DNA from 2 places in the Bacillus sp. KICET-3 genome. Region 2 is predicted to be linked to the other one. Evidence: a T-box and tRNA genes for the amino acid it is inferred to sense, from the RefSeq annotation. Region 2 holds a T-box; the other holds one or more tRNA genes.

Region 1 (12,026 bases), 2.2 Mb from region 2:
TGGGAAGTATTCCAGAAAAGCATCATAAGACCGTATATGAAATAGCGACAGTAAAACACTGTCGCTATTTCACCCTTTATAATAAGAGTGTAGGACGCCGTACAAAATAGCTGAAATCTCCGCTGCGTAAAGATAAGTTGCGTGTCAGTGGTTAAATTGGCCATCGTCAAGAATCCGGCATGAGTCACTTGCTTCGCGGCGCCAAATTGTTTCCGCCAACACTTGATCATGCCGGGGCCTGCCAATTCGCGAATCACCGCCCGACCATTATTTACGCCTTGCAGAATCGCCCGACTCAGGCACTGATCCAATTAGCGATGGAGCATTGTCAGTTTTTTCGGGACCGGCATTAAAAATCGAATTAGCCAGCAACCGGTATTGATGCTGCGGATGATCGTTATTGGTTAAATCGTTGGCGAAAACAGTTAAGTTCTTGTTGTTATCTTTATACGTGAAGGCCATAATCTTTCCTTTGGCAGCATCATGTCCCGGCCACCAGCCGGCCTTGAAGAAGTGATCTTCATCAGCGATCACTGCAAGCACTTTTGCCGTTTTAGGAACAGCGGTAATATAAGAACCAGTGACTGTGTAGAAGTATTCCTGTTTATTGTAAGGGGCTGTAATGGCATGATCTTGCATGACATTTGCCAAGAAGACGCCTTCGTATCTCTCCCATTCAGGTCCTTTAAAAGAAAAGCCAGGTATCCACTTCTGAACATTCGTCATACCCATATTTCCAAACGCAATGTAAGGCTTTCCTTTATTAACATATTTAGAAGAGTCGAACGTATTGACAAGCACATCTGCGCCCGACTGTTCTGATGTGACTTTAAAGCCCAGATTTTTCAGTACATATGCCGCTTCACCTAGTGCTCCTACAGTAGAAGCCTTGAGGATTTTGCCGCTTGGTTTCTTATGCCTGAATGCGCTCACGTCGAGATAGTACTTGGAAGCCAATGGGTACAGGTCCTTGTAGGCAACCAAGAAGTCACCCGCTTGATAGCCTGATCCGCTCTTGGTGAGCATTGTAACGGTCTTGCCGGCTGCCAGTAACTCGTTGACCGCCTTTATCGCATCATTGTTTGTGTTCTGAATCAGAACATAATCTGAGCGTTTTGGCATTTTAGTCCCCGGAAACGATACGGATGTGACTCGAGAAGTCTTGCCTGTGAACACCCCGGCATTCCGAATCACATAACGGTCAAATCCGCGCATATCATGGAAATTTTGAATGATCTCACCGGCTATCATTTCATAATCAGATACATCTATTCCATCATACAAGACCAAGTTCGCGAGGCCGCGGTTTGCCTGGTGCATGTTTACAATAAATGATCCTGCCGGATATGTTTTTCCGTTAACGGTTACCGCTTTTGTTGATCGTTCAACCTTTACGCCGTTGCGAAGGAAGTACTCAACCATCTTATAGGTTTCCAGCACATTCTTTTGGATGTTTTTATCAACCGGCAGTACGTAATATTCCGGGAAGAAGTTTTGGTTGCCCTTCCGCGGACGGCCGATCTCTTCATTTTTGGCGTTGATCAAGTAATGATCGACAGCACGATCATCGATATTGTCCACCCCGCGCTCGAATATTTTTAATTGGTTCAGGAACAGTTCTTCTTTCTTCCCTGCTACATATTTTGCAGCTGCCGCAGAACTGTAATACAGAACTTTGGTAGACTCCTCATTCGACTCGGGCGTTTCCAGCGTGTGCCCCATCGCACCGTGATACATGGCGAATGCAGCGGTATATGCTGCAGATGCATCATCCCATCCTGAAGCGGTGCCTTTTGACACATAATTCGGATCTTCTGCAGTTTTCCGATGTTCTTCATAAGGGATGTGATAGTAGTCGTACTTCGTATTTGCAATCCCTGCCTCACCCATAGCCTTTGCCTGTTCCACCATGTGATCAATCAAAAGATCATACTCAACGTTCGGGTTATGAGGCGGAGTAGAGGGCTCAATCAGGAAATTGGCATCGAACCCGTGCATATCCAGAAAAGACAGCGGCGACCACTTCGCGATTTGCTCCGTTATGCTGCGCGTTTCAGGCTGGGTTTGATAAGAATTATCCCGGTTCAAATCGAAATCCTCAGCATTCGAACGTGTTGTATGAACCCGGCCATCAGGATTGTCAGTATAAACGAACAGAAAGAAAACATTATTCAATGCATCGTCTATATTCAAAGTTGTCTTGCTTTTCTTGCCATTCGGCAGGACTGTATCATACGTAATGCTCTTATCCAATGCCATTGACTTAAAGTAATTCATGATCGCGTCGACTCCAGGCGCTTCATTCGGATGAATATTGTTCAGCCAGATCGGCACCTTATAGTCGCCAAATGCGCCGGATTTAATATCGGCCTGCAATTTCTTCGGGTCATTCAGCATGGCAGGGTGGGTCACCTTCTGATACTTATCGACAGAGGCTTTATCCTTGGCAAGTACCGTTAAATAGATATCACGGCCTTCGACCGATTTTCCAATGGAAGTCGTTTTGATATATCTGTTGTTTTTTTGCGCAGCTTTTGCTGTGACGGCATCGATCTCCGGTTTCAGCTCATCGTAAGTGCGGAAGCTGTCATACGGCGTCAATTTTACGGGAGCATGAGCAATGACTTGTCCGTTCGCTGTTGCTGCCAGATCAAATGTGCCCATCAGCGATGCGTATAGCGGACGCTGCAATCGCGGCTCCGCCAGATTGACTGTGTCGTAAGGAAGATCGAAGTTGATGTTAGCATGAACCTTGCCGTTGGTCACTTTTACATGGTCAACCGTAATGAAAGGTGCACCGGTGTAACCACGGTCCTTATATTTTTTCCATTGAGACAGCGGTTTGCCGTCATACGTCCAGCTTAAGCTCTTCACATCAACACCTTGCGGAAGCTTAAACGCAGCATGAAGCGTTCGTTTCTCTGTCATCGAAGCAACATTGTTGTCCAGTTTTAGCTTCTGAGATTTTTTAGTCTTATTTAGATTGGACGTCTTTACTTTTGTCTGCTGACCGGACGCCATCCCCTTGGCAGCCTGCGCCATAGCAACGCCGGGGGTTATCGCTCCCAGCAGCATCATAAGCGATAAGACCAACATCAGATAACACGTTGTGAACGTTTTTTTAAACATAGAAAAATGCCAACCCCGTTTCTGTACTGAGCGCGATATTTTCAAGTTGTTACATTGATAAGAAAAAAGTTAATCCTGGTTCTAGCAGATTCTAAGCTTCTGCATTTCGTTTAAACCTGCAGAACCTTGGTTCTGAAAATAACAAAGTATTTCAACAAGCTTACAACTTCCTCATACTGCTTCAGCAGAACTCATCCACCGCGTACTCCGATATATCTCGGAGTTCACGCTTATAAGGCTGTCTGCTCAGACGTTTCCTTCAGGCAATACTTACGAAATGTTAAAGACGAGCGCCTACCTCAGTGTTGGTCCCATAACTGGTCCCAAGGCGCTGAATGCCCGATCAAAACGTCGCATCGCTGTCTCGAGCGGACCGGTAGGGAGCTGTGCAATCAACCACCCTGTCACCATCGTCACGGTTGCGACGAGCAGATCACCGAATGGAATCGCCCCGATATCATACTCGACCCCCGATAGTTCGAGACCCCATATCACGACAAACTGAGCTGCATACATTGTCAACGCTACACGTCCGACTCCCGCGAATGGCATTAACACACCAGAGTTCTTCTTCGGTACGAGACATACCAGTCCCAGCGTCAAAAATGCGGCCCCCAGCCCCAGCAGTGTCTGGAACGTTGACGCACTGTGCGGAGCAATCGAAAGAAGATTATGCCACAGAGGCGGTTCCACGTTGAACGGCCAGATTGCATACTGGTCCGGCTGGGTGGCGGCGGTGCCTTGAACGCCTACGAGCCACTCTTCAAAGGAACGGCTCAGCCCTGGAAGAACGAAAGCGCCCAGCACCTTAGAGACAGCGAGCATGATTGCGCCGCTGCCCACTAGCCAGAGTGCAGTACGCGTCTTGGTCAGATCAAAGCGCCCGATCGCCATACCGGCGACAAAAGCGGGTGCAAGTGCGAGCGCGGACAGCGGGCCGCCTGCAATATCACCAAGTAAGTACGCTCCCGACAGGACGCTGCCTCCGAGAATCATCAGCGGCGGACTCACTGCAATCAAAGCTGCTGCCGTTGCAACGAGTACACGCGTCGAACGACGAACGAGCACCAACGCCAGCACAAACAGTGCCGCATAAGCGGGCAAGATCACCCCGAACGGAGTATTCAGCATGATGAGCAGATATCCTATCATATCGATAAATACCGCGCGGGCAAGCATCCGCGTCCGAAATGCGGCCGGGTCTGTTCCTCGATCCATCATGCGCCCGGCCATGATCGAGTAGGAAATGCCGCCACAAAGCACAAATAACAGCGTCGTATTCCCGGAGACGATTGAACCGTTCGTCTCGTTCAAGGCGAAGTGCTGCAAATACATCCCTATCACCGCCAGCCCCCGAGCTGCATCAAGCGCCACAATACGCCCTGTGCCCCGCGAATTCTTCCTCCGTACGATCTTCTGCCCTTCGGCCGAGTCCCGGGTGACGATTTCAACGTGCGCACCGTCCTGAAGCGGAGTTGATAAATTGACCAGCTTTCCGTTTAATTTGCCTGCAACCGCATTTTCCAGTCCGCAGCTAATGGAAGCCGCGACATCCTCGATGCTTGCTTCCTCTTCATATTCTCTGATAGACCCATCAGGCAGTTTAATACTGATTGACAACTTGTTTTCCTCCTCAAAAGATTAATGCTTACGTGTTCTATTTTTTCTTTGCCTATATTTGGATGAGATCTTGCTGTATTCCAATATAGCGGGCAGATGTAGCTAAAGTTTGATCAACTTGTAAACAAAACGTAAACAGATGTCTAAACTGTGGAGGGTAAGAACATATACACTTGTGATCCAAAATTTGTGTCGAGGAAAATTCTCTAAACAAATAAAAGCACCTTGTCGATGACAGGTGCCTGGTTCTTGCTAAAAGAGCTCATTTGATTGGAGGGGTTTCAATAAGGGGATCGTCAAGCAAGAGGCTGAGCTGCTTGAATGCTATAAACCATTTCATGATACGATTAATGAAGGCCGCGGACAACAACTGATCATTGAGTTTATTTTGGCAGGTTTGCCGCTTGGATGAGGAATAAATAAAAAGAGCGTTCCTTATAAAAGGAACGCTCTTTCATCGTTTGGCAATACGATGTTTAGTGATACCGGTGGTCGGGGTCGAACCGACACTCCCGAAGGAACACGATTTTGAGTCGTGCGCGTCTGCCAATTCCGCCACACCGGCATGTGTGAGCTATGGTGCCGAGGGCCGGACTTGAACCGGCACGGTAGTCACCTACCGCAGGATTTTAAGTCCTGTGTGTCTGCCAATTCCACCACCCCGGCAAGGGCACTAAGGCGACACCCGGATTCGAACCGGGGATAAAGGTTTTGCAGACCTCTGCCTTACCACTTGGCTATGCCGCCATCATTTTAGAAAATTGGAGCGGAAGACGGGATTCGAACCCGCGACCCCCACCTTGGCAAGGTGGTGTTCTACCACTGAACTACTTCCGCATGTTAATGATGAACTCATTTTATCATATTCAGCTTATTGATAAAAGATGAAACTGGGCTAGCTGGATTCGAACCAGCGCATGACGGAGTCAAAGTCCGTTGCCTTACCGCTTGGCTATAGCCCAATATTATTCATAAAGGGCGATTGATGGGAATCGAACCCACGAATGCCAGAGCCACAATCTGGTGCGTTAACCACTTCGCCACAACCGCCATAAATTCTAAGGTGTAAATTGGCAGGGGCAGTAGGAATCGAACCCACACCGGAGGTTTTGGAGACCTCTGTTCTACCGTTAAACTATGCCCCTAAAAGAATGGTGGAGGGGGACGGATTCGAACCGCCGAACCCTGAGGGAGCGGATTTACAGTCCGCCGCGTTTAGCCACTTCGCTACCCCTCCAAACAGTGCCGGCCAGAGGACTTGAACCCCCAACCTACTGATTACAAGTCAGTTGCTCTACCAATTGAGCTAGACCGGCAAAAGGTGGCTCGGGACGGAATCGAACCGCCGACACACGGATTTTCAGTCCGTTGCTCTACCAACTGAGCTACCGAGCCGTATATTCAAACTTCAATGGCGGTCCGGACGGGACTCGAACCCGCGACCTCCTGCGTGACAGGCAGGCATTCTAACCAACTGAACTACCGGACCATTTTTATTTAATCTGTTTTGGTTGCGGGGGCAGGATTTGAACCTGCGACCTTCGGGTTATGAGCCCGACGAGCTACCGAACTGCTCCACCCCGCGATAATGTGAAATTTTAATAGATATGGTGGAGGATGACGGGATCGAACCGCCGACCCTCTGCTTGTAAGGCAGATGCTCTCCCAGCTGAGCTAATCCTCCGCAGTACAGGACGTACAAGTGCATGCGTTGCAACAGGCCATCGCATTCTTAACATGCCTTCCTTTAAAAAGCTCTGGCGAAATGCTTGTGCTTCTTAACGTGCTGTCCAAAAAAGAATGGTGACCCGTACGGGATTCGAACCCGTGTTACCGCCGTGAAAGGGCGGTGTCTTAACCACTTGACCAACGGGCCAGACGTATTTGAAAGTGGCGGAGAGCAAGGGATTCGAACCCTTGAGACGGCGTTGACCGCCTACACGATTTCCAATCGTGCTCCTTCGACCACTCGGACAGCTCTCCAATAAAATGGCTCCGCAGGCAGGATTCGAACCTGCGACCGATCGGTTAACAGCCGATAGCTCTACCACTGAGCTACTGCGGAATATGGTCTGCCTGGCGATGTCCTACTCTCGCAGGGGGAGACCCCCAACTACCATCGGCGCTGAAGAGCTTAACTTCCGTGTTCGGCATGGGAACGGGTGTGACCTCTTCGCCATCATCACCAGACAATTTAGTGACAAAGATCATTATACTATGTATTTGAAAAAATGCAAGAGCATTTTTCGAGAAATTATTCTCTCAAAACTAGATAACGGGTAAAGACCATTCACAAATATTTAGGTTAAGTCCTCGATCGATTAGTATCTGTCAGCTCCATGTGTCGCCACACTTCCACCTCAGACCTATCAACCTGATCATCTTTCAGGGATCTTACTTCCTTATAGGAATGGGAAATCTCATCTTGAGGGGGGCTTCATGCTTAGATGCTTTCAGCACTTATCCCGTCCGCACATAGCTACCCAGCGATGCCCTTGGCAGAACAACTGGTACACCAGCGGTGCGTCCATCCCGGTCCTCTCGTACTAAGGACAGCTCCTCTCAAATTTCCTGCGCCCGCGACGGATAGGGACCGAACTGTCTCACGACGTTCTGAACCCAGCTCGCGTACCGCTTTAATGGGCGAACAGCCCAACCCTTGGGACCGACTACAGCCCCAGGATGCGATGAGCCGACATCGAGGTGCCAAACCTCCCCGTCGATGTGGACTCTTGGGGGAGATAAGCCTGTTATCCCCGGGGTAGCTTTTATCCGTTGAGCGATGGCCCTTCCATGCGGAACCACCGGATCACTAAGCCCGACTTTCGTCCCTGCTCGACTTGTAGGTCTCGCAGTCAAGCTCCCTTGTGCCTTTACACTCTGCGAATGATTTCCAACCATTCTGAGGGAACCTTTGGGCGCCTCCGTTACCTTTTAGGAGGCGACCGCCCCAGTCAAACTGCCCACCTGACACTGTCTCCCTGCCCGATAAGGGCAGCGGGTTAGAAGGTCAATACAGCCAGGGTAGTATCCCACCGATGCCTCCACCGAAGCTGGCGCTCCGGTTTCCAAGGCTCCTACCTATCCTGTACAAGCTGTACCAACATTCAATATCAGGCTGCAGTAAAGCTCCACGGGGTCTTTCCGTCCTGTCGCGGGTAACCTGCATCTTCACAGGTACTATAATTTCACCGAGTCTCTCGTTGAGACAGTGCCCAGATCGTTGCGCCTTTCGTGCGGGTCGGAACTTACCCGACAAGGAATTTCGCTACCTTAGGACCGTTATAGTTACGGCCGCCGTTTACTGGGGCTTCAATTCGCACCTTCGCATACGCTAAGCGCTCCTCTTAACCTTCCAGCACCGGGCAGGCGTCAGCCCCTATACTTCGCCTTGCGGCTTCGCAGAGACCTGTGTTTTTGCTAAACAGTCGCCTGGGCCTATTCACTGCGGCTCTCTCGGGCTTGCACCCTAACAGAGCACCCCTTCTCCCGAAGTTACGGGGTCATTTTGCCGAGTTCCTTAACGAGAGTTCTCTCGATCACCTTAGGATTCTCTCCTCGCCTACCTGTGTCGGTTTGCGGTACGGGCACCTCTCACCTCGCTAGAGGCTTTTCTTGGCAGTGTGGAATCAGGAACTTCGCTACTATATTTCACTCGCCATTACAGCTCAGCCTTATATGGGAAACGGATTTGCCTATTTCCCAGCCTAACTGCTTGGACGCGGATATCCAATACCGCGCTTACCCTATCCTCCTGCGTCCCCCCATTGCTCAAATGGTGAGGAGGTGGTACAGGAATATCAACCTGTTATCCATCGCCTACGCCTTTCGGCCTCGGCTTAGGTCCCGACTAACCCTGAGCGGACGAGCCTTCCTCAGGAAACCTTAGGCATTCGGTGGAGGGGATTCTCACCCCTCTTTCGCTACTCATACCGGCATTCTCACTTCTAAGCGCTCCACGAGTCCTTCCGGTCTCGCTTCACAGCCCTTAGAACGCTCTCCTACCACTGTTCGCAAGAACAGTCCGCAGCTTCGGTGATACGTTTAGCCCCGGTACATTTTCGGCGCAGAGTCACTCGACCAGTGAGCTATTACGCACTCTTTAAATGGTGGCTGCTTCTAAGCCAACATCCTGGTTGTCTAAGCAACTCCACATCCTTTTCCACTTAACGTATACTTTGGGACCTTAGCTGGCGGTCTGGGCTGTTTCCCTTTCGACTACGGATCTTATCACTCGCAGTCTGACTCCCAAGGATAAGTCTTTGGCATTCGGAGTTTGACTGAATTCGGTAACCCGGTAGGGGCCCCTAGTCCAATCAGTGCTCTACCTCCAAGACTCTTACCTTGAGGCTAGCCCTAAAGCTATTTCGGAGAGAACCAGCTATCTCCAGGTTCGATTGGCATTTCACCCCTACCCACACCTCATCCCCGCACTTTTCAACGTGCGTGGGTTCGGGCCTCCATTCAGTGTTACCTGAACTTCACCCTGGACATGGGTAGATCACCTGGTTTCGGGTCTACGACCACGTACTCATGCGCCCTATTCAGACTCGCTTTCGCTGCGGCTCCGTCTTTTCAAACTTAACCTTGCACGGGATCGTAACTCGCCGGTTCATTCTACAAAAGGCACGCCATCACCCGTTAACGGGCTCTGACTACTTGTAGGCACACGGTTTCAGGATCTCTTTCACTCCCCTTCCGGGGTGCTTTTCACCTTTCCCTCACGGTACTGGTTCACTATCGGTCACTAGGGAGTATTTAGCCTTGGGAGATGGTCCTCCCGGATTCCGACGGAATTTCACGTGTTCCGCCGTACTCAGGATCCACTCAGGAGAGAACGAAGTTTTGACTACAGGGCTGTTACCTCCTATGGCGGGCCTTTCCAGACCTCTTCATCTACCCCGTTCTTTTGTAACTCCGTATAGAGTGTCCTACAACCCCAAGAGGCAAGCCTCTTGGTTTGGGCTGTTCCCGTTTCGCTCGCCGCTACTCAGGGAATCGCATTTGCTTTCTCTTCCTCCGGGTACTTAGATGTTTCAGTTCCCCGGGTCTGCCTTCTCATATCCTATGAATTCAGATATGGATACTGCTCCATTACGAGCAGTGGGTTTCCCCATTCGGAAATCTCCGGATCAAAGCTTGCTTACAGCTCCCCGAAGCATATCGGTGTTCGTCCCGTCCTTCATCGGCTCCTAGTGCCAAGGCATCCACCGTGCGCCCTTTCTAACTTAACCGTTAAAAAGAATCACTACGTGATATCTTGCATTACAATTGAATGTGAATGTCTACTTTCGTTATCTAGTTTTCAAAGAACAACGTGCAGTGCCGCACAGGATGTGCAAACACTTGTTTGAAGGAATGATCCTTCAAAACTAAACAAGATCCAAACGCACCTGTCTATAAGACCGCGAGGTCTTATATTCCGTATAATATCCTTAGAAAGGAGGTGATCCAGCCGCACCTTCCGATACGGCTACCTTGTTACGACTTCACCCCAATCATCTGTCCCACCTTCGGCGGCTGGCTCCAAAAGGTTACCTCACCGACTTCGGGTGTTACAAACTCTCGTGGTGTGACGGGCGGTGTGTACAAGGCCCGGGAACGTATTCACCGCGGCATGCTGATCCGCGATTACTAGCGATTCCAGCTTCACGCAGTCGAGTTGCAGACTGCGATCCGAACTGAGAGCAGATTTGTGGGATTGGCTTAGCCTCGCGGCTTCGCTGCCCTTTGTTCTGCCCATTGTAGCACGTGTGTAGCCCAGGTCATAAGGGGCATGATGATTTGACGTCATCCCCACCTTCCTCCGGTTTGTCACCGGCAGTCACCTTAGAGTGCCCAACTGAATGCTGGCAACTAAGATCAAGGGTTGCGCTCGTTGCGGGACTTAACCCAACATCTCACGACACGAGCTGACGACAACCATGCACCACCTGTCACTCTGCCCCCGAAGGGGAAGCCCTATCTCTAGGGGTGTCAGAGGATGTCAAGACCTGGTAAGGTTCTTCGCGTTGCTTCGAATTAAACCACATGCTCCACCGCTTGTGCGGGCCCCCGTCAATTCCTTTGAGTTTCAGTCTTGCGACCGTACTCCCCAGGCGGAGTGCTTAATGCGTTTGCTGCAGCACTAAAGGGCGGAAACCCTCTAACACTTAGCACTCATCGTTTACGGCGTGGACTACCAGGGTATCTAATCCTGTTCGCTCCCCACGCTTTCGCGCCTCAGCGTCAGTTACAGACCAGAGAGTCGCCTTCGCCACTGGTGTTCCTCCACATCTCTACGCATTTCACCGCTACACGTGGAATTCCACTCTCCTCTTCTGCACTCAAGTTCCCCAGTTTCCAATGGCCCTCCCCGGTTGAGCCGGGGGCTTTCACATCAGACTTAAGAAACCGCCTGCGCGCGCTTTACGCCCAATAATTCCGGACAACGCTTGCCACCTACGTATTACCGCGGCTGCTGGCACGTAGTTAGCCGTGGCTTTCTGGTTAGGTACCGTCAAGGTACCGCCCTGTTCGAACGATACTTGTTCTTCCCTAACAACAGAGTTTTACGATCCGAAAACCTTCATCACTCACGCGGCGTTGCTCCGTCAGACTTTCGTCCATTGCGGAAGATTCCCTACTGCTGCCTCCCGTAGGAGTCTGGGCCGTGTCTCAGTCCCAGTGTGGCCGATCACCCTCTCAGGTCGGCTACGCATCGTCGCCTTGGTGAGCCGTTACCTCACCAACTAGCTAATGCGCCGCGGGTCCATCTGTAAGTGGTAGCTAAAAGCCACCTTTTATAATTGAACCATGCGGTTCAATCAAGCATCCGGTATTAGCCCCGGTTTCCCGGAGTTATCCCAGTCTTACAGGCAGGTTACCCACGTGTTACTCACCCGTCCGCCGCTAACCTAAGGGAGCAAGCTCCCGTCGGTTCGCTCGACTTGCATGTATTAGGCACGCCGCCAGCGTTCGTCCTGAGCCAGGATCAAACTCTCCATGAAATAATGGAGCGCAGATTAAGCTCGTCACATCCTGTGACAACATCTGCATGACCTGCATCGTGCAGGCCCCTGACTACGCACATTCGCATGCGCGATTTATTTAATGAATTAACAGGTACGTTTTGTCTTGTTTAGTTTTCAAAGATCATTTCCGCTTCAATCAGAAGCGACTTTATTAGTATAACATTTTCAACTAGGCGTGTCAAATGTTTTTTATTTTTTTCAGTCGCTGCTGCTTTAGTAAAAAACCGTTTCGCTAACAGCGACGTCTAATAATATATCACCATC
Region 2 (12,026 bases):
TATGCTATAGAAAAAGAGTGTACCCAGTTGAAGGAGTGGTTAAAATGAGTAATGTTACAATATATGATGTAGCACGAGAAGCAAATGTAAGTATGGCGACAGTATCCAGAGTGGTAAACGGAAATCCGAACGTAAAGCCGACAACCCGAAAAAAGGTGCTTGAAGCCATCGAGCGTCTTGGCTATCGTCCCAATGCCGTGGCAAGGGGTCTTGCAAGTAAAAAAACGACAACTGTCGGCGTGATTATACCGGACATCTCCAGCATCTTTTATTCTGAGCTGGCAAGGGGAATCGAAGATATCGCCACAATGTACAAGTACAATATTATTTTGAGCAACTCTGATCAAAATATGGACAAAGAACTGCACCTGCTCAATACGATGCTTGGAAAGCAGGTCGACGGCATCGTGTTCATGAGCGGCCATGTAACGGAAGACCATGTTGAAGAATTCAAGCGTTCTCCGGTTCCGATCGTCCTTGCGGCATCTGTTGAAGAAAAAGGCGAAACGCCGTCAGTTGCGATTGATTATGAACAGGCGATTTATGATGCGGCAAGCATGCTGATAGAAAAGGGCCATAAGCGTTTAGCATTTGTATCAGGCCCGCTGCAAGAACCGATTAATAAAGTCAAAAAGCTTCAAGGTTTTAAAAGAGCCCTTCAAGATAAAGGTCTTGAATTCAAGGAAGAGTATGTTGCTGAAGGCGATTATACATATGATTCCGGCATGGAGGCGCTTGAGACGCTCATGAAGCTTGATGAAAAACCGACGGCTGTTATTTCTGCCACAGATGAGATGGCGCTTGGGATCATCCATGCGGCACAGGATAAGGGGCTTTCCATTCCGGAAGATCTTGAAGTGGTCGGATTTGATAATACACGTCTGTCGCTGATGGTCCGTCCACAGCTCACAACAGTTGTCCAGCCGACATACGATATCGGCGCCGTCGCGATGAGACTTTTAACAAAACTGATGAATAAGGAAGAGGTCGAAGAGCATATCGTACAGCTTCCGCACCGGATTGAACAAAGACAGTCTACGAAATCCTAAAAAAATAAAAATAAACAAGAAAGAAAGCAAGTTTTCACAGTTTTTTTCGTGAATGTCTTGCTTTCTTTTCCTTGAGCTGGAGAGAATGTAAAAAGATGAAACGTTTTGATTATCTTACACCAGTCGGATTGCTGTTGGGCATTTTCATTTTGGCGGCCGGCGTGATATCGGGAGCAGGCCTTTCCGGATTTTATTCATTTATTGATGTTACGTCTTTTCTGATCGTCACGGGCGGATTATGTGCAGCCGTCTTTATCAGCTTTTCTCCAAAGGATCTGAAAAGAGCGCCGGCAGTACTGAAGCAGGCGTTTATTTCAGAAGATGATGACATAAGGGACCTGGTCAAAACATTTGTCAACCTTTCCGAGCAGGCGAGGAAACAGGGGCTTTTATCATTGGACGCCAATATTCATGAAATGAAAGATCCATTTTTGAAAAAAGGTTTGCTGCTTGCCATAGACGGCTGGGACGAGGAAACGATCCGGAATGTCATGAACTCCGAAATTGCAGCGATGGAGGAAAGGCACAGAAAGGGAAGAAGGATTTTTGAAAAAGCGGGAGAGTTTGCACCTGCGTGGGGAATGATCGGGACTCTCGTCGGACTGGTCTTGATGCTCAAAAATTTGAACAAACCCGAGACCCTCGGCCCGAATATGGCCGTCGCCTTATTAACAACGCTTTATGGCTCTCTTTTATCAAACATGCTGTTTATTCCAATCGCCGCAAAGCTTGAAGAAAAGACGGAAGCCGAAATCTTTAAGAAGCAGGTAATGATCGAAGGGATCATCGGCATTCAATCAGGAAGAAATCCGCGAAATCTCGAAAGCGAACTCGTCGTATTCAGCTCCAAGGAGGAATGGAGACAAAAACAGGCGGAAAACATAAAGGGTAAAGCCCATGAAGCTTAGACGTGAGAGAAACAGGCGTGAACCCGGACGCAAATCGTCCGCTTGGATCATTACCTTTTCGGACTTGATTACGCTGATTCTCGTGTTCTTTATTTTGCTATTTTCGATGTCGCAAATCGATTTGCATAAATTTAAGGCTGCAGTCGGATCCTTTCAGGAAAGAGGAGATGAAAAGGCTGCCTTGGAACAAAAAGCAGATGGACAACATAAGAAAAAAACGAAACATAGTGAAGATGATTTATTAAAGAAAATCAACGACTATATCGAAAAAAATCAGCTGTCAAGCCTGATTACCGCCAAACGCGACGAGCGGGGCGTCGTTCTCGTCATGCAGGAAGCGGTTCTCTTTGATTCCGGAAAAGCGGATATCAAAGACCAGGCATACCCGCTCTTGCATAAAATCGCGGTTTTGCTAAAAACGGTCTCCAACCCGATCAGGGTCGAGGGGCATACAGACAGCCGGCCGATTTCAACATACCGTTTTCCGTCCAACTGGGAGCTTTCCGCGGCAAGGGCGAGCACTGTCATCGGCTATTTTACGGCAATAGAAAAACTCGATTCTTCACGCTTTCTTGCGGTCGGATATGCCGATACAAAACCGGTCAGAGATAATCGAACGGAAAGCCATATGAAGGAAAACCGGCGTGTCGAGATCGTAATCGGCAAATCGAATAAGACGGATTAAAGGCCTTGCGTCAAGCAAGGCTTTTGTTCATGCCAACCCGCGCTAGGTTGAACGGGAGGCTGAGCGGATCGGAAAAAGTGTTTTTGCAACAGTTTGCGCATTTTTTTCTGTAATTTCGGCTTTTCTCGGAATTGGGGCATACAGGCCGTCAGGATCGCCCCAAGCGGCTGAAAGGGGGACGGATGCTTGCTTTTCCCACCTTTTCAGCCATTTTTCAGGCATTTGGCCCTCGGCTTTAATTCCCTTCATTTCAAGCCAGATTCTCCCCCACGCCCGGGGGACGACCCTCCAAATATCATAGCCGCCTCCGCCGACGGCAATCCATCTGCCATCGCAATATTTGTGGGCGAGCTCATGGGCAAGCTTTGGAATCTCTTCATAGATTCTCATCGTCGTACACAAATGTGTGAGCGGATCATAGAAATGAGCATCGGCTCCGTTTTGCGTCAAAATGACGTCGGGCTTGAAAAATTCGGCTATTTCCGTTACCGCTGTGCGGTAGGAATCGATGAATGACTGATCTTCAGTGAACGCATCAAGCGGAATGTTAAAGGCATATCCATAGCCTTCCCCATGCCCTCTTTCCTGAACTTGCCCCGTTCCCGGGAAGAGATAGCGTCCTGTTTCATGGATCGAGACGGTGCAGACCGATGGATCATCATAAAAGGTGAATTGCACACCGTCTCCGTGATGGGCGTCTGTATCGATGTACAACACTCTGGCATGATAGTTTTTCTGCAAATAGCGGATAACGACTGAACTGTCGTTATATATGCAAAAACCTGAAGCTCTCCCTCTGAATCCGTGGTGAAGCCCGCCTCCGAGATTGAGGGCGTGTTTTGCCATGCCTGTCATGACATAGTCGGCAGCCGTCAATGTCCCGCCCACCAAAAGGGAAGCTGCTTCATGCATACCGGCGAATACGGGCGTATCCTCTGTACCGAGCCCGTAGCCCTCGCCGTCAGCCGCCGGCAGTTTTCCCGCTCCGGCCAGCTTGACGGCCTTGATATAATCGCTTGTATGAACAAGGCTGAGTTCAGACTCCGACGCCATCCGCGGAGCGATGATCTCTCCCTTTGCGAACGCGTTCATTGTGTTGAGAAGATCGTATGTGACATAGACTCTCAGCTGGTTAAATGGATGATCTTGATGAAATTGATAGGTTTGATATGAGGGAGTAAATATAAAAACGCAGTCTTTCATAGCGAATCCCTTTGTTCTGCGGGCCAAAGGACTTGATACCCTTTTGATTTGACGTCTTTCATGCTTGATTCGGGATTCATCGTCTGTACGCGAAACACGAGAATTTTGGAGTTTTCCTCTTCGCCTGGATAAACGAGCACGCTTAATATGCTGATTTGACGCCTGCTGAAAATCAAGCTGATGTCAGCGAGGCTTTTGGCGATATTATCTGTTTTGATTTCGATTTGCGAACCCGGAAAATGGGCGCCTGTCAGCTGAACAAATGTATGAAGCAAATCCGACTTGGTCACGATGCCGACGAGCTTACCGTTTTTTACGATCGGGAGGCAGCCGATCTCGTGTTCGAAAAATACGGCTGAGATCTCCTCGGCAAAATCGAGCGGATGCCCTGTTACTACATCTGTTGACATGATCAGCTCAACCGGTTTTTGCAAATCGTCGGCCGAGCTGTTTTGAGAAAATATACTCGGGCTTGCCGTTTTGACATCCCGATCCGTCACGACGCCGACGACAGTCCCCCGTTCATTGACGACGGGGAGGTGTTTAATGTGAAACGTCCTCATTCGTCTGATCGCTTCTTCGATCGTATCTGTTCTTGAAAGCGTCACAACATCCCTTTTCATGATTTTTTCGACAATCATTTTCAGATCCCCTTTGCTCCCTTAATACATAAAGCGGTTGTGGAATCGGAGGCGGTCAAAGCGCTCGATCGATTCCCGGCTGACCTCCTTTCCGATTCGGGCCATTAAACAGTTGGCGGGATGAGAACTGATTTCCGGATCATCCGTGGCAAACCAGACAAGCCCTCCGGCATTCATCATCTTCTCCATCATCTTTCTGTATTCCCAGACATCTTTGTTTGTCCCCTTTAAATCCCAATGCCAGTAATATTCAGTCGTAATGACAATGTATTTTTCCATTTGTTTATCCATCATGCTGACCTCTAAAAGCGTCTTTCCGACGGAGTGGCCTCTGAACTTTGGAATCACCTCGATGGCGCCGAGTTCAATTAAATTTTCCATGTTTCCTTCAGACCATCTTTCGAGCGGATCGGGATAAACATAGGTGACATAGCCGACAATGGTATGATGGAAACGAGCGATGATAATTCGTCCTTCGGGAAGCCCTGCGATTTCGATTAATGCTTCATGCTGTTTTTGAGATGGGCGAAAGGCTGTAAGCTCGGCATGAAATTCATAGTCTGCCAGCTTATCGGGGCTGATAGGGCCCTCTACCAGCAAGGTGCCTTCCCCTGTGTGCAATTCTTTGGCATGATAGGTTTTGTGATGCTCCACGTATCCACCGCCTCATCTTAGTTGAAGTCTTTTATACATAACATACCAAAATATTAAGCGTTTTCAAAGGAAAGAATAATATTTTTTAAAAATTGAGAAAATAAAAAATCTATACTATAATATATTTTGACGATCGAACAAAGGGGGATGGGCATGGAATTGAAAGCGTTACCAGCTGTAAAGGGAAATTATAATCTTAATGACTATGATGAAGCATACCGGACTTTTGACTGGAAAGATGCTGAAAAAAACTTTTCATGGTACAAAACGGGAAAAGTGAATGCGGCTTATGAAGCCATTGACCGCCATGCTGAATCAAGCTTGAAAAACAAAGTCGCTTTTTATTACAAAGATCCGGTCCGCGAAGAAAAGTACACCTTCAGAGAAATGAAAAATGAAACAAATAAAGCCGGGAATGTCTTGAAGCAGCATGCCGATGTAAAAAAGGGAGACCGTGTGTTTGTGTTTATGCCAAGATCGCCCGAGCTTTATTTTGTGATTCTCGGCGCTGTCAAACTTGGAGCCATTGTCGGACCTTTGTTTGAAGCGTTTATGGAGGGAGCGGTGAAAGACCGGCTGCTGAACAGCCAGGCCAAGGTGGTTGTCACCACGCCTGAACTGCTGAACCGCATCCCGGTGAATGAGCTTCCGGATCTGAAATCGATTGTGGTCGTTGGAGAAGGGGTAAAGGAAGAAGGGCTTATTCTAGATTACTTTTCAAAAGTTGGAGAGGCGGACACCCATCTTGACATTGAATGGGTCGATCATGAAGACGGGATGCTTCTTCACTATACATCAGGCTCTACCGGCACACCAAAAGGGGTTCTCCACGTCCATCGGGCGATGCTTCAGCACTACCAGACGGCAAAGTGGGTTCTTGATCTGCGCGATGATGATATTTATTGGTGTACAGCTGATCCCGGGTGGGTGACCGGAACCATCTACGGCATCTTTGGTCCGTGGCTGAACGGGGCAACGAATGTCGTCATCGGCGGCAGATTCAGCCCCGAGTCATGGTACGAGACGATTGAACGATTGGAAGTCACCGTATGGTACAGCGCCCCGACAGCCTTCCGGATGCTGATGGGGGCCGGTGACGAGCTTGTAAACAAATATAATTTGAGCTCGCTGAGACACGTTCTGAGCGTCGGGGAACCTTTAAATCCTGAAGTCATCAGATGGGGACATAAAGTCTTTCATAACCGGATCCATGACACATGGTGGATGACGGAAACAGGCGCACAGCTGATTTGCAACTATCCTTGCATGGAAATCAAACCGGGTTCGATGGGCAAGCCGTTTCCCGGAATCGAGGCTGCGATCGTCGACAATCAGGGAAATGAGCTGCCGCCGTACAGAATGGGCAATCTCGCCATCAAAAAAGGCTGGCCGTCCATGATGCGCTCGATCTGGAATAATCCCGAAAAATACAGCTCATATTTTATGCCGGGAGATTGGTATGTATCCGGAGATTCTGCATATATGGATGAGGACGGATATTTCTGGTTCCAGGGACGCATCGATGATGTCATCATGACATCGGGCGAGCGCGTCGGCCCGTTTGAAGTGGAAAGCAAGCTTCTCGAGCACCAGGCTGTGGCCGAGGCCGGAGTCATCGGCAAACCCGATCCCGTCCGGGGAGAAATTATCAAAGCATTCATCGCCCTTCGGGAGGGATATGAACCGTCGGATTCCTTAAAAGAGGACATCAGGCAGTTCGTGAAGAAAGGATTGGCCGCACATGCCGCTCCAAGAGAAATCGAATTTAAAGATAAACTGCCAAAGACGAGAAGCGGAAAAATCATGAGGCGCGTCCTGAAAGCATGGGAGCTGAACCTTCCGGCCGGTGATCTGTCGACGATGGAGGACTGACACCTCATTGACAATACAAAAATATTATGTTAAAAAAGATTTAGTCAAATAATTAAAAGGTGAAGACTGAGACCAGTAGAACGCATCCGTCCCTGTCGCAGAGAGCTGATGGCCGGTGAAAATCAGCACATATGGATGGTTTGAATTACACTCACGAACCGCTTTTGCGAAAAAGCGCACGGCTTGACTAGCAGAAGAACGGATGATTTCCGTTATCAACACGAGTGAAAAGGGCGCCCCGTGCGTTCTTTTAAGCAGGGTGGTACCGCGATATTCATCGTCCCTTCGTTTCAACGAAGGGGCGTTTTTTATTTTATTGAAAAAGGAGCCAATGACGATGACACACTTACTTGATGATTTGTCCTTCCGGGGATTGATTCAGCAGCAGACGGATGAGGAAGGATTAAGAGAACTCCTTGATCAGGAGAAAATCAGCCTATACTCAGGATTTGACCCGACTGCTGACAGCCTTCATATCGGACATTTACTGCCGATCTTAATGCTTCGCCGTTTTCAGCTGGCCGGGCATCGCCCGATCGCGCTCGTAGGCGGCGCGACAGGCCTGATTGGCGATCCAAGCGGGAAAAAAGCCGAGCGGACGCTGAACAATGAAGAGATTGTCCGTGAATGGTCGCAGAAAATCAAAAACCAGCTTTCCCGTTTTCTCGATTTTGAAGCAGACGAGAACCCGGCGATCATGGCGAACAACTACGACTGGATCGGGCAAATGAATGTGATCGATTTCTTAAGGGATGTCGGCAAAAACTTCGGAATCAACTACATGCTTGCCAAAGATACGGTAAGCTCCAGAATTGAAACGGGCATATCCTACACAGAATTCAGCTACATGATCCTGCAGTCTCTCGATTTCTTGAATTTGTACAGAAATCAGGAATGCAAGCTGCAGATCGGCGGCAGCGACCAGTGGGGCAATATTACATCCGGCCTTGAGCTGATCCGCAAATCTGAAGAAAACGCAAAGGCGTTCGGTTTGACTATTCCGCTCGTCACAAAAGCGGACGGCACGAAATTCGGAAAAACAGAAGGCGGCGCGATCTGGCTTGATAAAGAGAAAACGTCGGCTTACGAGTTCTACCAATTCTGGATCAACACAGATGACAGAGATGTCGTGAAATACTTAAAATACTTCACGTTCTTATCCAAGGAAGAAATTGAAGAACTGGCTGAAAAAACAGAGACTGCTCCGGAAAAACGCGAGGCGCAAAAACGTCTTGCCGAAGAAGTAACGGTCCTTGTTCATGGCCGTGAAGCGTTTGAGCAGGCTGTCAACATCTCAAAAGCGCTCTTCAGCGGAGATATTCAAGAATTGACAGCCGAGGAAGTCAAGGTCGGCTTTAAAGGGGTTCCTTCTTTGGAGCTCGAGCAAACGGATGAGCTGCCGCTCGTCGATGTTCTCGTCCAATCAAAGCTGTCGCCATCAAAACGCCAGGCGCGCGAAGACATCACAAATGGCGCAGTCTACATCAACGGTGAACGACGCACTGACGTAGGCGCAGTGCTCAGCCGCGAAGACCGCATCGAAGGCCAATTTACCGTCATTCGCCGCGGGAAAAAGAAATACTTCCTGCTGACTTACAAGTAAGCTGTCAAACCCTTGCCAAACGGCAAGGGTTTTTTGCATTCAAACGTTTTACGCATGTTCATTCGGGAAATGTCAAAAATACAATTGTAAAGAGCTTTTGATTCTCAAAGCGAGGGAGGCATTCAGAATGAACTTGTTTATTTCAGCGAGAGAGAAGTTTATGGAGGATTATCAAAAGCAGGTTGAGAAGGAAGAGGAAGAACGAGATGTGGGAGCGGACAATCAGTTGAATCAGGCAGAGGATACTAAACGGTTGAAATAAATGGACAATTGGTGTGGCAAGTTCCACTTCTGCTCAAACTGATAACGCTTCTTATAAAATTGCAGAGAGGTTAGCATCATAATAAACATAAACAAGACTTTTTAATGAAGATATGTGACAGAATGGAAAGGGGCTCAATGAGCCTCTTTTTGTTAAATGGACAATCATTCTATTCCTTCCCGAGAACCAAATCTCAAAAGTGGAATGCGTCTGTCAACTTAGAACTCCCCACTTGATGAAGAAGAATACAAAAAAACGACAAAGCAGGGAACAAACAAAAAACCCTGAAATCAAAGATTTCAGGGTTTTTAAAACAAAGCCGTCATTAACGAGAGTAGAACTCAACGATAAGCGCTTCGTTAATCTCAGCAGGAAGTTCAGAACGCTCTGGAAGGCGAGTGAACGTACCTTCAAGCTTTTCAGCATCAAAAGTCAGGTATTCAGGAACGAAGTTGCTCACTTCAACCGCTTCTTTGACGATCGCAAGGTTTTGAGATTTTTCGCGAAGCGAGATCGTTTGGCCAGGTTTTACTTGGTAAGACGGGATGTCAACGCGGCTTCCGTCAACAAGAATGTGACCGTGGTTTACCAATTGGCGTGCTTGGCGGCGAGTGCGCGCTAGGCCAAGGCGGTAAACGACATTGTCAAGACGTGATTCAAGAAGAATCATGAAGTTTTCACCGTGTTTACCAGTCATTTTCGCAGCTCTGTCAAAAAGATTGCGGAATTGGCGCTCGTTCACACCGTACATATGGCGAAGCTTTTGCTTTTCTTGCAATTGCAAACCATATTCTGATAGTTTTTTGCGTTGTCCCGGACCGTGAGGACCTGGTGCGTAAGGACGTTTTTCTAATTCTTTACCCGTACCGCTTAAAGAGATTCCCAAACGGCGGGATATTTTCCAGCTTGGACCTGTATAGCGAGCCATAATGTGACTCCTCCTTTGGTTTTATTTTGTGAAAATAAAACCCATCTGTTCAATTCAGCCATGTCCATTTTGTTTTCATGTATCCTCGCTCCAGCAGCAAAGAGTTACACGATACACCTTACTTCTGCGTAAGGAACAAAATGAAACACAGATGTAGAACAAAAAGGCTGCAATATTTCACACAAAGATGATTATATAATGTCCGAGAATCAAAGTCAACCATCGATTGACAGCGTCAAAAGTTTCATGCTGTCAACAAGGATAAAGTCCTGGTTTTGTGATATAATCAGGAAAATCAAATTAGATATTTATGGATATTTTTGGGTGATAATCATGAATAAACAAACAAAAGACCTATATCTGTCTTTTCAACAGGAGATGCTGCAGTTTTTATCGGAAAAACGGGGCGTCTCATACAGCGAATCGGTCGCCTGGCTTAAAGCGGCGGCAGAATCATTTTTTTCATTTATATCTTTAACTTTGCGCGCTTTCTCCGGCCCGGACGCTTTGAAAGGACAGAGCGGCTCCTTGAAAGAAACCAATGAACATTATATCGTGCTGACAATTGAAGAAAACAAATATATTGAACTGTCGTGTCATAAGAATCACAAAATACCTGATGGTCTGGCTGAGTCTGTCCGCCTGTTTTTAAAAAACTGTTTGCAGGCTGAAGCGTCTTATGGTGAGATGGACCGCCAAAGAAAGCTTTATGAACAGACAGCGTTATTTCATGAGCTGATGGATCAGGAACACGTGCTGAAGACGATGCTTGAAAGCTTAAGAGCCGTGTTTCCTTCCTTAACGTACTGCCTTTTCTTGTCTTATGACCAAGATCAGTATCTACAACTGCCCGCAAAAGAAATCGATGTCGATGATGAATCGGCCGATTCTTTCGCGCTGGAGGCCTACCTGACCGGGCAGGTTAAGCTGCAAAACGGCTCTGCCGTATATTTTCCGCTTCAAGGCCGCCAAGGCACGTACGGCATTTTGAAGGCCGCGGGTCTGCATGCGGCCGAAACCGCCGCTGATATTAGCGTGATCTCGAATGCGGCAGGAATCGCTTTTGAAAATGCGCGGCTTTATGAGCAGGCGAAAAATATGATCTCCAATCTTGAGCTGATCAACGAGACGTCACATCAGCTAAACCGGACAAAGCAGCTTCCGGATATGATGAAATGCTTGTCTGAAAGGCTGATCGACTCTTTTGGAGCAGAAGAGGTGGGCTTTTTTTATCACGATCATTTAGAGGAGCAGCATTTGCTGCCGGGGAGCACCGGTTTTTTTCAAACGGATGCGGCTGATCCGTATATCCGCTATGTCAAAGAGAAATTTTCCGAAGAAAGCGGCGTATTTGTCGGCAACGGTTCTTCTCTGTTCGGCCGCGAAGGCTATGCTTCTTTAATGGGGGTTCCGATGATTGAAAACAATGAAAGCAAGGGATTTGTGATCGCCCTGAAAAAAAATGCCTGTTCCTTTACATTCGAAATGTTCAAGCTGTTTCAGACGCTTATCAGGCATTCCACTCTGGCCATCACAAATTCGATGCTGCGCGACCGCCTAAAGCATTTGGTTCAGACGGACCGGCTGACAGAGCTGTATTCGAGAAGCTACCTAGATGAAAAGATTCAATACAGCATGGAGGTGGATCAGGAAGGGGTGCTGCTTTTAATCGATATTGACAATTTTAAACAGATCAACGATACGTACGGACACCAGACAGGTGATGCCATTCTCATTCAGGTTGCCCGCGTGATCCAGCAGAACATCTGCGAACAGGATGTAGGAGCAAGATGGGGCGGGGAGGAGCTGGCGGTGTACGTTCCGAAAATCGATATGTCGGCCGGAGAAAAGCTGGCTGACCGCCTGATTGAACTTGTCAGGGAAAACACGGAGCCGAAGGTGACGATTTCCTGCGGAATATCACACTGGTCGGCGGACTTCCCAAAATCCCTGACATCTCTTGTCAAGCATGCGGATATCGCCTTGTATGAAGCAAAACGAAACGGAAAAAACAAGCTGATGATTTTTGATCCCCATTTATAGCTGCAAAAAAAGAGCCGGAATTACCGGCTCTTTTTGCTGATGCGCTCTCCAAGTTTTTCGGTGAATGTTTTCAAATAACGCTCATCTACTTCATCAAAACGGTTTTTAATCGGGCTGTCGATATCGAGGACACCGATCACTTCACCGTCCGCTTTAAGCGGAATCACGATTTCAGATT

Evidence for each region. A T-box is a leader RNA that pairs with one kind of tRNA and senses whether it is charged. The one in region 2 lies ahead of tyrS (tyrosine--tRNA ligase), so its partner is inferred to be a tRNA-Tyr.
Region 1: it encodes a tRNA-Tyr, which carries the amino acid that the T-box ahead of tyrS (tyrosine--tRNA ligase) is inferred to sense. The anticodon was not compared.

Annotation. Positions count from the first base shown of each region.
Region 1 is NZ_CP137345.1:996,199-1,008,224, reverse strand. Features, by position in the region: gene R5H20_RS04995 (M14 family metallopeptidase) at 268-3,129, opposite strand; gene R5H20_RS04990 (TGS domain-containing protein) at 3,424-4,749, opposite strand; tRNA gene R5H20_RS04985 (tRNA-Leu) at 5,233-5,314, opposite strand; tRNA gene R5H20_RS04980 (tRNA-Leu) at 5,327-5,415, opposite strand; tRNA gene R5H20_RS04975 (tRNA-Cys) at 5,426-5,496, opposite strand; tRNA gene R5H20_RS04970 (tRNA-Gly) at 5,512-5,586, opposite strand; tRNA gene R5H20_RS04965 (tRNA-Gln) at 5,640-5,711, opposite strand; tRNA gene R5H20_RS04960 (tRNA-His) at 5,727-5,799, opposite strand; tRNA gene R5H20_RS04955 (tRNA-Trp) at 5,821-5,894, opposite strand; tRNA gene R5H20_RS04950 (tRNA-Tyr) at 5,902-5,986, opposite strand; tRNA gene R5H20_RS04945 (tRNA-Thr) at 5,993-6,065, opposite strand; tRNA gene R5H20_RS04940 (tRNA-Phe) at 6,072-6,144, opposite strand; tRNA gene R5H20_RS04935 (tRNA-Asp) at 6,162-6,238, opposite strand; tRNA gene R5H20_RS04930 (tRNA-Met) at 6,258-6,334, opposite strand; tRNA gene R5H20_RS04925 (tRNA-Val) at 6,358-6,433, opposite strand; tRNA gene R5H20_RS04920 (tRNA-Glu) at 6,551-6,625, opposite strand; tRNA gene R5H20_RS04915 (tRNA-Ser) at 6,641-6,732, opposite strand; tRNA gene R5H20_RS04910 (tRNA-Asn) at 6,740-6,814, opposite strand; rRNA gene rrf (5S ribosomal RNA) at 6,824-6,939, opposite strand; rRNA gene R5H20_RS04900 (23S ribosomal RNA) at 7,051-9,983, opposite strand; rRNA gene R5H20_RS04895 (16S ribosomal RNA) at 10,189-11,738, opposite strand; gene R5H20_RS04890 (nucleotidyltransferase-like protein) at 12,025-12,026, opposite strand, start outside.
Region 2 is NZ_CP137345.1:3,427,440-3,439,465, reverse strand. Features, by position in the region: gene ccpA (catabolite control protein A) at 45-1,049, shown strand; gene motP (flagellar motor protein MotP) at 1,145-1,957, shown strand; gene motS (flagellar motor protein MotS) at 1,947-2,642, shown strand; gene R5H20_RS17500 (acetoin utilization protein AcuC) at 2,685-3,845, opposite strand; gene R5H20_RS17495 (acetoin utilization AcuB family protein) at 3,842-4,486, opposite strand; gene R5H20_RS17490 (GNAT family N-acetyltransferase) at 4,508-5,140, opposite strand; gene acsA (acetate--CoA ligase) at 5,294-7,012, shown strand; T-box leader at 7,066-7,300, shown strand; gene tyrS (tyrosine--tRNA ligase) at 7,350-8,615, shown strand; gene R5H20_RS17475 (hypothetical protein) at 8,743-8,877, shown strand; gene rpsD (30S ribosomal protein S4) at 9,203-9,805, opposite strand; gene R5H20_RS17465 (sensor domain-containing diguanylate cyclase) at 10,139-11,848, shown strand; gene R5H20_RS17460 (GAF domain-containing protein) at 11,869-12,026, opposite strand, start outside.